Sinorhizobium sp. BG8: one gene and its partner. The protein of the gene in region 1 binds, or shares a complex with, the protein of each later gene. Links are inferred from orthologs where the notes say so. Each region holds a gene or a part of one and is shown in the gene's direction. Other genes may lie near its edges.

Region 1 (5,312 bases):
TGGTCGACGCCGCGGGCGCGAAGGGAAAGCGTGTGCACCCGGTCGTAGGAGCGCACGAAGACACGCGCGTTGGGGTATTCGGCCTGCACCAGATCGACGATCTTGTCGGTCGTCTCCCGCCTGTGGGTGCAGACAGCGACGATCTTGGCCCGTTCGATGCCGGCAGCGGTCAGCACGTCCTTGCGGGTCCCGTCTCCGAAATAGATGCGGAAGCCGAAGTTCGCCGCCTGCCGGATACGGTCTGCGGAATAGTCGATGATCGTCACGTCCCTGCCGCCGGCAAGCAGGATCTGAGCGGCAATCTGTCCGAAGCGCGAGAAACCGACCATCAGCACGTCGGAGCCCGCTCCCTCGAAATCCTCCTCCAGTTCCTCCGCGGCTTCCTCCTTGAGCAGGAAGTTGGCGAGGCCGGCCGCGGCCGGTGTGAGCGCCATGGAGACCGTAACGATGACGATCAGCAGCGACGCCATGCCTGTGGAGAAGACTCCGGCCGCTGCCGCCGCCGTGAACAGGACGAAACCGAATTCGCCGCCCTGGGGCAGGAGGAGCGCCACGCGGATCCCGTCGTTCCGGCTGGCGCCGGCGATGCGGCATAGCGCGAAGATGATGACACTCTTGACGATCATCAGGGCCGGGACCGCCGCGAGGATGATCAGGTAGTTCTTGGTCACGACCTCGAGGTCCAGGGACAGCCCGACAGCCATGAAGAACAGGGCGAGCAGGATCCCGCGAAACGGTTCGATGTCGGCGGCGAGCTCGTGGCGATAGGAGGATTCCGCGAGCAGCACTCCGGCAAGGAAGGCGCCCATGGCCATGGAGAGACCCGCCAGTTGCAGCAGGGACGCCGAACCGAGCACTACGAAGAGTGCCGCCGCGATCATTGCCTCGTGCGCGCCCGTCCGGGCGATCGCATGGAAGAGCGGGTTGAGAAGGTAGCGGCCGGCGACGAGCATGCCGGCGATGGCAGCGACGGCGAAGGTGAAGTCGTAAACTGCACTCGTCGGATCTTCCGGCGGCTGTTTCGCCAGCAGCGGAATGAGCGCGAGCAGCGGCACGATGGCGAGATCCTGGAACAGCAGCAGCGAGAAGGAAGCCTGGCCGTATCGCGTGTTGGTGTCACCCTTCTCGTTCAGGATCTGCAGGGCGAAGGCGGTCGAGGAGAGCGCAAGACCGAAGCCGATGATGAGGCTTCCCGCCCAGTCGGAAAGCCCCGTGAACCAGACGATGCCGAAGAGTGCGGCGCCCGTGAGGACGACCTGGGCAATACCCATGCCGAAGATCTGCCGCCGCATCTGCCAAAGGCGCGAGGGTTTCAGCTCGAGGCCGATGACGAACAGCAGGAAAACCACGCCCAGTTCGGCGACGCCCAGGATCTCTTCGCCGTCGTTTATGCGATGCAATATCGGCCCGATCACCACGCCGGCTGCGAGATATCCGAGAATGGTGCCGAGGCCGAGCCGCTTGAAAATAGGTGCGGCAAGCACCGCGCCGCCGAGCAGCAGCAGGGTCTCGGAAAAGAGGGCATGGGTATTCGGCATTCGCGCAGGAACCTTTTGCAGGCGACTATCTATGAGATGTGGTCTGGAAGAATCACGGCCCCAGGCCTTGATGCTTGTCGGAGTGCACAATAAATGGGGCAGGAATGAAAGGCCAAATCATGTCCGATGCTGTCGATTCCGAAAGCCTTCTCTCCAGAGCCAGCGAGCTGATCGACCGAGCGGTCGCGGCGGGTGCCGATGCGGCAGACGCTGTGGTCGTGCGGGGGCACTCCCGCTCGGTCACGGTGCGTCTAGGCAAAGTGGAGGGAACCGAGGCCTCCGAAAGCGACGACTTCTCGCTGCGCGTCTTCGTCGGCAAGCGGGTTGCGAGCGTGTCGGCGAACCCCGGTTTCGATCTCAAGCTGCTCGCAGAGCGGGCCGTCGCCATGGCCAAGGCCTCGCCGGAGGATCCGTTCTCCTCGCTCGCGGACCCGTCCGACCTGGCGAAAGACTGGCCGGAGCTCGAGCTTTTCGATCCGTCCGAGGTTTCCGCCGATCAGCTCACCGAAGCCGCCCTGGCGACCGAGGCTGCGGCTGTTGGCTATGGGGGGATCACCAATTCGGGCGGCGGCGGTGCTTCTGCCGGCATGGGCGGACTGGTCCTTGCCACGTCGCACGGCTTCTCCGGCTCGTACAAGGCGAGCCGCTTCGGCCGATCCGTCAGCGTCATTGCGGGCGAAGGCACGAAGATGGAGCGCGACTACGATTTCGACAGCCGCCTCTACTACGCCGACCTGCGCGATGCCGCCGACATCGGCATCGGTGCCGCCGAGCGGGCGGTGAAAAGACTGAACCCGCGACAGGTCCCGACCGCCAAGGATGTCACCGTCGTCTACGATCCGCGTGTGGCGCGCGGGATTGCAGGTCATATCGCCGGGGCGATCAACGGCGCCTCCGTCGCGCGCAAGACGAGCTTCCTGCGCGACCGGATGGGCAAGCAGGTGCTGAAGTCCGGCCTTTTCGTGACGGACGATCCGCTTGTCGTTCGCGGCTCCTCATCGCGTCCCTTCGATGGCGAGGGCGTGCGCGGCGAGCGCCTCGTCATGATCGAGGACGGCATTCTCAATCATTGGTTCCTGTCGACCTCGACCGCGCGCGAGCTCGGCCTTTCCACCAACGGCCGCGGCGTGCGCGGCGGCACTGCGGTAAATCCCGCTTCGACCAATTTCGCGCTTGAGCCCGGTGACGTGTCGCCCGAGGATCTCATCCGCTCGATCGGAACAGGTTTCTACGTGACCGAACTGATCGGGCAGGGGGTCAACATGGTCACCGGCGAATACAGCCGGGGCGCTTCAGGCTTCTGGATCGAGAATGGCGAGCTGACATTCCCCGTGTCCGAGGTGACGATCGCCTCGAACCTCAAGGACATGTTCATGCGCATTACGCCCGCAGACGACATCGATCGCAAGTTCGGCGTGGCTGCACCGACCCTTGCCATCGAGGGCATGACACTTGCTGGAAAATGAACGGCAAACGCACCGACACAGGCCGGTGCGGGAACGGATAGGCCGATGACTGGCGCAAGAGCGGGAAGATCCTGGAGCGCTGATCTCGAGCTCCTCGTTGGGGCGGCGCAGGCAGCCGGCGCCCGCGCGATGGAGTTCTTCGGCAACTCACCCGAGGTCTGGTGGAAGAACGAGGGCCGGTCACCGGTCAGCGCCGCCGATTTTGCCGCCAACGATATCCTGAAGAAGGAACTGCTTTCAGCGCGGCCCAACTACGGATGGCTCTCGGAGGAGACGGACGATGATGCGGCCCGCCTTGATTGCGAGACAGTGTTCGTGATCGATCCCATCGACGGGACCAGGGCCTTCATCGCCGGACTGGACGTGTGGTGCGTCAGCGCCGCCGTGGTGCACCGGGGACGGCCCGTCGCAGGCGTTCTGGTAGCACCGGCACTTGGTGAAGTCTTTTCGGCTATCGCCGATGGTCCCGCCCTCAAGAACGGCGCGCCGCTGCAGATTGCCCCTGCCGAGGAGGGGCGTGCGACGCGTGTCGCGGCCGCACAGGACATGCTCTCGAACATGGACCTGTCGGGCCTCGGCGAGGTCGAGCGCATCGCCCATGTGCCCTCGCTCGCCTATCGCCTCGCAATGGTGGCCGACGGCCGGATCGATGCGACGCTCGTCAAGCGGAACTCCCACGACTGGGACCTCGCAGCGGCCGATCTCATCCTTTCGCGTGCGGGCGGCGGGCTTGCAACGCTCGAGGGCGCGGCCCTTTTCTACAATCGTCCCGAGGTCAGTCACGGGATCCTGTGCGCCGCGGGTCTCGAACGACTTTCCCGGTTTGTGAGGGCGTCGCACACCCTTTCCGGCCATTGACCTTTGAGCCGGAATACCGCAAACCGACTGCGAGGGCGGTCGCACAAGTATTGAGAGATGACATGGCTGAAAATACCGAAACGAAACAGCGTCTGCACCTGGTGTTCGGAGGCGAACTAACCACGCTCACGGGTGTCGACTTCCGCAAACTGGACGACCTCGATATTGTCGGAATCTATCCCGACTATGCCACCGCGTTCGCGGCGTGGAAGTCCAAGGCGCAGATGACGGTAGACAACGCCCACATGCGCTATTTCATCGTGCACCTGCACCGCCTTCTCGATCCAGAGAACGCCTGAAACGTATGAATTTTCGTCATCGGCCGGCCATGCCGGCCGATTGTACAAGCGGGTGCCTGATGAATTCTTTTCCTGTGACGGCTGAACCGAAGAGCCATGGCCGATGAGGGGCGTGCTCGCTCGGGTCGCGCTTTCGGCCTATCGCTGGATTGGCGTCGGGCTCTATCCGGTCATCGGCTCCTACCTGGCCTTCCGCGGCGCGAAGGGCAAGGAAGACAGGTCGAGACGGCGCGAGCGCTACGGCCGCGCCAGCGTGGAGCGGCCGAATGGTCCTCTGGTGTGGTTTCACGCCGCAAGCGTCGGTGAAACGACGGCTGTCGTCCCCCTCATCAAGGAGGTTCGCCGCCGCGGTATTTCGGTGGTGCTCACGACGGGCACGACGAGTTCGGCAAAGGTGGCTGCCGCAAGGCTCGGCTCCGGGGTGATCCACCAGTACGTGCCGCTCGATCTCAAGCCTGCGGTCAGCCGTTTCCTCGACTACTGGCATCCGGATCTCGCGATCATCGCGGAATCCGAGATCTGGCCCATGACGATCCTCGAACTCGGAGCTCGTCACATCCCTCAGGTCCTGGTGAACGGCCGCCTTTCGGACCGCTCGTTCAAGCGCTGGAAGAGCCGTCCCGGGCTCGCAGACGCGCTGTTCGAGAACCTCGCTCTGGTGATCGCCCAGACGGAGGAGGATGCAGAACGCTTTCGCACGCTTGGTGCGCTGCCGGTGCTGGTCTCTGGCAACCTCAAGGTGGACACGGATTCACCGCCGTACGATCCGGCGGTGTTGCGTGAGTACCGGGACCAGGTCGGTGACCGCAAGACATGGGCGGCGATCTCGACCTTCGAGGGCGAGGAGGCCGCCGCCGGCAATGTCCACCGCGTGCTGAAGGAGCGTCTCGGCCTGCTGACCATCATCGTGCCGCGCCACCCGGAGCGCTGCGACGCGATCGAGGATATGCTGAAGGCCAAGGGGCTGACGGTAGCACGGCGCACCCGTGGCGATCCGCTCACGCCGGAAACCGATGTCTTTCTCGGCGATACCATCGGCGAGATGGGGCTCTACCTGCGCATGACGGAAGTCGCCTTCGTCGGACGCTCGCTGTTTGCCGAGGGCGGGCAGAACCCGCTGGAGCCCGCCATGCTCGGCTGCGCGGTCCTTT
Region 2 (4,665 bases), 100 kb from region 1 along the record:
TGATCGCGAAGATCAGATAGAGCGTGCCGATGTCCTTGTGGTTCGTGGAAAGGAACCAGCGCTGAAAGAAGGTCAGCGGCTTGTGTTCGTGGTGTTCGTGATGTTCGTGATGAGCATCGCGAGCAGCGGTTGTTCCGGCCATGGATACTACTCCCTTGGAATTACTGCGCGGCGTTTTCAGCGACGGTCACGGACTTTGCCGGACCATCGATGGACGCCATCAAGGCCTTGTTTGCATCGCCAAGATTGGTCGCGGCGGCAGCAAGCCAGGTATCGAACTTCTCCTGCGAGACTACGCGGATGGCGATCGGCATGTAGGCGTGGTCCTTGCCGCAGAGCTCGGAACACTGGCCGTAGAACAGGCCTTCGCGGTCAGCCTTGAACCATGTCTCGTTCATGCGGCCAGGAACGGCGTCGATCTTGACACCGAAGGACGGCATCGCAAAGGCGTGAATCACGTCGGCGCCGGTCACGAGAAGACGGACATGCTTGCCGACGGGAACCACGACCTCGTTGTCGACGGCGAGAAGGCGCGGATAGGTGGCGCGGTCTTCCTTGCCGAGCGACGCACGGTCGGCGTCCTGGAGCAGCAGCGAGTCGAAGGAGACAGGGTTCTCTCCGACCTGATATTCATAACCCCAGTACCACTGGTAGCCGGTCGCCTTCACGGTCAGTTCGGGCTCTTCGGTCGGCGCGAGCTGGGCGGTCAGAAGCTGGAAGGAGGGAATTGCGAGGAGGAGAAGGATAACTACCGGACCGACGGTCCAGATCACTTCGATCAGCGTGTTGTGGCTCGTCTTGGAAGGAACCGGGTTTGCACCTTCACGGAACTTGACCACGACGACGATCAGCAGGAGGAGAACGAAGAGCGTGATCGGGATAATGAACCACAATGTATACTGCTCAAACCAGCGGATCTCTTCCATGATCGAGGTGGCGGCGGGCTGAAGCCCATGCTGCCACGCGACCGGCTGGTCCGCAAAAGCGCTCGAAGCAAAAAGCAGACAGCCGATCGCGGCCAGTACTGCAAAAGCTTTGTTTTTCACAACGTATCTCCCCAAAGCGTTTGATTGGGATCAAACAGACGCAGAATCCCTGCTATACCGTGTGCTTAAAATCACAGTTTCCTCGCCGCCGCAACAGCCATGGGGGTATGCTCATGCGGCATTTTTGCGCAAACACAAGGGTGGCGAAACCGTGGCGGGAATTCGGCGACACCTTATAACATAGGATGTTGCGCCTTTACGAATGTGGCAGAACCCGTCTCCGGCCGACACATGTCCGCATGGTTTTACTCCCGGGCCGGGTCCACATCCACGAAGGGTGATGATACAAGGCATTCTCGGTCCAATTTCCGCCTTGAAGCACTGGAAATGACTGCGCGGGGCTTTTCATTTCAATGACGGCTATTCAAGAATAGCGCGTCTGATTCGAGTTTTTGAGGTTTTCATGGGTTTCGGTTCCCTTCCCCGGCTGTCCAGAGCGGCATGCGGCCTTGCCGCGCTGGCATTTGCGGCAGCGGCGTTCGCACCGGCTGCTTCGGCGCAGCAGCCCGGTACGGTCAAATCGAACCATGGTGCCTGGTCGATCGTCTGCGACCAGCCGGCCGGCGCGACCGGCGAGCAATGCGCCCTGATGCAGAACGTCATCGCGGAGGACCGCCCCGAAGTCGGCCTTTCCGTCGTGGTGCTCAAGACCGCCGACCGCAAAGCGCGCATCCTGCGCGTGCTGGCTCCGCTCGGCGTGCTTCTGCCGAACGGTCTCGGCCTCAACGTCGACGGCAAGGACATCGGCCGCGCCTATTTCGTGCGCTGTTTTGCCGATGGCTGCTACGCCGAAGTGGTGCTGGAAGACGAACTGTTGAAAACCTTCCGTTCGGGCGCCACCGCAACATTCATCGTGTTCCAGTCGCCCGAGGAAGGCATCGGCATACCGGTCGACCTCAAGGGGTTCGGCGAAGGTTACGACGCGCTGCCGTAGGCCCCCTCGCCTATCGACAGAAACCCGGATATCGCAAGCAACACGAAGCGCGTGCAGGTCTAAACTTGCCGAGCGGCTGGCGCATCTCTACATGGGAGGCACCGAAACCATGCATGAGCGGAGCCTGCCATGAACACCGATCTCCTGACCCTTTTCGACGCCGACGAGGCATCGGTGCGCGCGGTGCTGGAGGAGACGCTGGCAAAGGCCGACGACGGCGAGCTCTACCTGGAGCATTCGCAGGCGGAAACGCTGACCTTCGACAATGGCCGGCTGAAGGGCGGCAGCTTCAACACGGACCAGGGCTTCGGGCTTCGTGCCGTCGCCGGCGAGGCGGTCGGCTATGCGCATTCCGGCGAGATGTCCATTTCGGCGCTGAAGCGGGCGTCGGAGGCCGCAAGCGCCGTGACGCGCGGGCACTCGGGTAGCTATGCGGCCGCCCCGCAGGGCACCAACCGCCACCTCTACAGCGCGGACAACCCGATCGGCAGTCCGACCTTCGAGGAGAAGGTGGCTCTATTGACCGAGATCGACGCCTACCTGCGCGACAAGGAGCCGAAGGTTCGCCAGGTCACGGCGTCGGTTGCCGCGAGCTGGCAGGTCGTCAACATCCTGCGCGCCGACGGGCACCGGGTAACCGATATCCGTCCGATGACACGCATCAACATCTCCGTCGTCGCCGGTGAAGGCGACCGCCAGGAGACCGGCAGCTATGGCATCGGTGGACGGCGCAACTTCGGCGCGTTCCTGACGACAGACAGCTGGCAGTACGGCGCCGACGAAGCGCTTCGCCAGGCGCTCGTCAATCTCGAGGCCATCGAAGCGCCCGCCGGCACCATGGATATCGTGCTCGCCTCCGGCTGGCCGGGCGTGATGCTGCACGAAGCCGTGGGCCATGGCCTCGAGGGCGATTTCAACAGAAAGAAGACGTCCGCCTTCGCGGGTCTGCTCGGCGAGCAGGTGGCAGCCAAGGGCGTGACGGTCGTCGACGACGGCACCATCGACAGCCGCCGCGGCTCGATTACCGTCGACGACGAGGGAACGCCTTCCGCCTACAATGTCCTGATCGAGGACGGGAAGCTGGTCGGCTACATGCAGGACCGCCAGAACGCACGCCTCATGGGCATGAAGCCGACGGGCAACGGGCGCAGGCAGGGATATGCCCATACCCCCATGCCGCGCATGACGAATACCTACATGCTCTCGGGCGACAAGACCCCGGACGAAATCATCGGCTCGGTGAAGAAGGGGCTGTATGCCGTTTCCTTCGGCGGCGGCCAGGTGGACATCACCTCCGGCAAGTTCGTGTTCGGATGCACCGAAGCCTATCTGATCGAGGACGGCATCATCGGAGCGCCGGTCAAGGGCGCGATGCTCATCGGCAACGGGCCGGACGCCATGCGGCGCGTAACGATGGTGGGCAACGATTCCAAGCTCGACACGGGGATCGGCAATTGCGGCAAGGGCGGACAATGGGTACCCGTCGGTGTCGGCCAGCCGCACCTGCGCATGGACCAGATCACCGTCGGCGGCACCAAGGCCTGAGACTGCCCTGTTCTCTTAGCTGACCGCCTCGGCGAACAAGGCAATTGTTGCCGGCGTACACCGTGACGCCGCGCAATAGCGTCACGGAACAAAATCGCCCCCATCTCGGTTACGCTTTCGGTTTTCAAGTAAACCAGCGAGCAACACTTGATCCGGGAGGTCGTCATGGGACGCGGTATACTGCTTTGGCTACTGGGAGTTCCGATACCACTCATTATCCTCATATACTTCCTGTTCCGCTGAACGGGATCGTGCGATGGCCGAGGAAGGATCGACAGAGGCGGCCCGCGCGGCCGGATCTTCCCTTCCCGGCCCGGTCGGGCGACCGACGTGGCCCGGGCCGGCCGGGACTGCCTACCGCTTCATTGGCGCGTGAGGCCGGCTTCCAGCGCGGAGAAAGTCGCGGCTTTTGCGCACTTCCACCTTTTTCCATCTTCAGCAAGGATTAACCGTGAGGCATTAGTTTCTCTCGTCGATCGTCTGGGCGTCGTCCGCCCGACGCGAGCGGGAGACTTCGAAACGTGAAGACGGTGCTTCGCCAGTTTGCCCGACAGGCCGCGATCGCGGGCGGGCTGGAGTTTGCACATCTTGCAGGACGCGCCGGCTGGATGACCTCGGCCCGCGGGCGCGGCGCGATCTTCACTCTCCACCATGTGCGTCCCAAAACCGCACATGCGTTCGATCCCAACGCCCATCTCGAAATCACCCCCGAATTCCTCGAGGAAGCGATCGGCAACCTTGCGGCGGAAGGTTATACCTTCGTGCCGCTGGAGGATCTCCTCGACCGACTTGCGGGCGCCGGCGAAACCGAGCGCTTCGCCGCGTTCACGCTCGATGACGGCTACCGCAACAATGCGGTTCATGCCCAACCCGTGTTCACCCGGCACAAGGTGCCGTTCACGGTCTTCGTCACTGGCGGCTTCGCAGCACGAACGCACAGCATATGGTGGGAAACGCTGGCCGAACTTCTGCGCGGCGTCCCGAGCATCGAGTACGAACTCGGCACCGGTCCGGTGACGCTGCCACTGGCGACACCGCACCAGAAGAATGCGGCCTTCCGCCGGATCGCTGCCGCGATCCACGCCAATCCCGACGAGGCCGCGGCCGTCACCGTGCTCGATCGCGTCGCCCGGTCATACG

Evidence for each region. The genes of interacting proteins can lie anywhere in the genome.
Region 2: the proteins of F3Y30_RS07865 (region 1) and tldD are in contact, whole or in part, in a solved structure (PDB 5NJ9), measured with the Escherichia coli proteins. The link is inferred for Sinorhizobium sp. BG8 from one-to-one orthologs.

The regions. Positions count from the first base shown.
Region 1 is NZ_CP044011.1:1,706,003-1,711,314, forward strand. Bases 939-3,830 are described here. They hold F3Y30_RS07865 (TldD/PmbA family protein), read left to right. Parts: upstream 939-1,657; coding sequence 1,658-3,004; downstream 3,005-3,830. Other genes in these bases: F3Y30_RS07860 (monovalent cation:proton antiporter-2 (CPA2) family protein), read right to left, coding at 939-1,538; F3Y30_RS07870 (3'(2'),5'-bisphosphate nucleotidase CysQ), read left to right, coding at 3,050-3,830. In the rest of the region: more of F3Y30_RS07860, read right to left, coding at 1-938; more of F3Y30_RS07870, read left to right, coding at 3,831-3,862; F3Y30_RS07875 (DUF4170 domain-containing protein), read left to right, coding at 3,925-4,161; waaA (lipid IV(A) 3-deoxy-D-manno-octulosonic acid transferase), read left to right, coding at 4,265-5,312.
Region 2 is NZ_CP044011.1:1,808,682-1,813,346, reverse strand. The notes cover bases 1,453-4,317. They hold tldD (metalloprotease TldD), read left to right. Parts: upstream 1,453-2,109; coding sequence 2,110-3,525; downstream 3,526-4,317. Other genes in these bases: F3Y30_RS08340 (polysaccharide deacetylase family protein), read left to right, coding at 4,047-4,317; F3Y30_RS08350 (invasion associated locus B family protein), read left to right, coding at 1,453-1,980. In the rest of the region: ctaD (cytochrome c oxidase subunit I), read right to left, coding at 1-142; coxB (cytochrome c oxidase subunit II), read right to left, coding at 162-1,046; more of F3Y30_RS08350, read left to right, coding at 1,450-1,452; more of F3Y30_RS08340, read left to right, coding at 4,318-4,665. UniProt on the Escherichia coli protein: Metalloprotease involved in CcdA degradation. Suppresses the inhibitory activity of the carbon storage regulator (CsrA).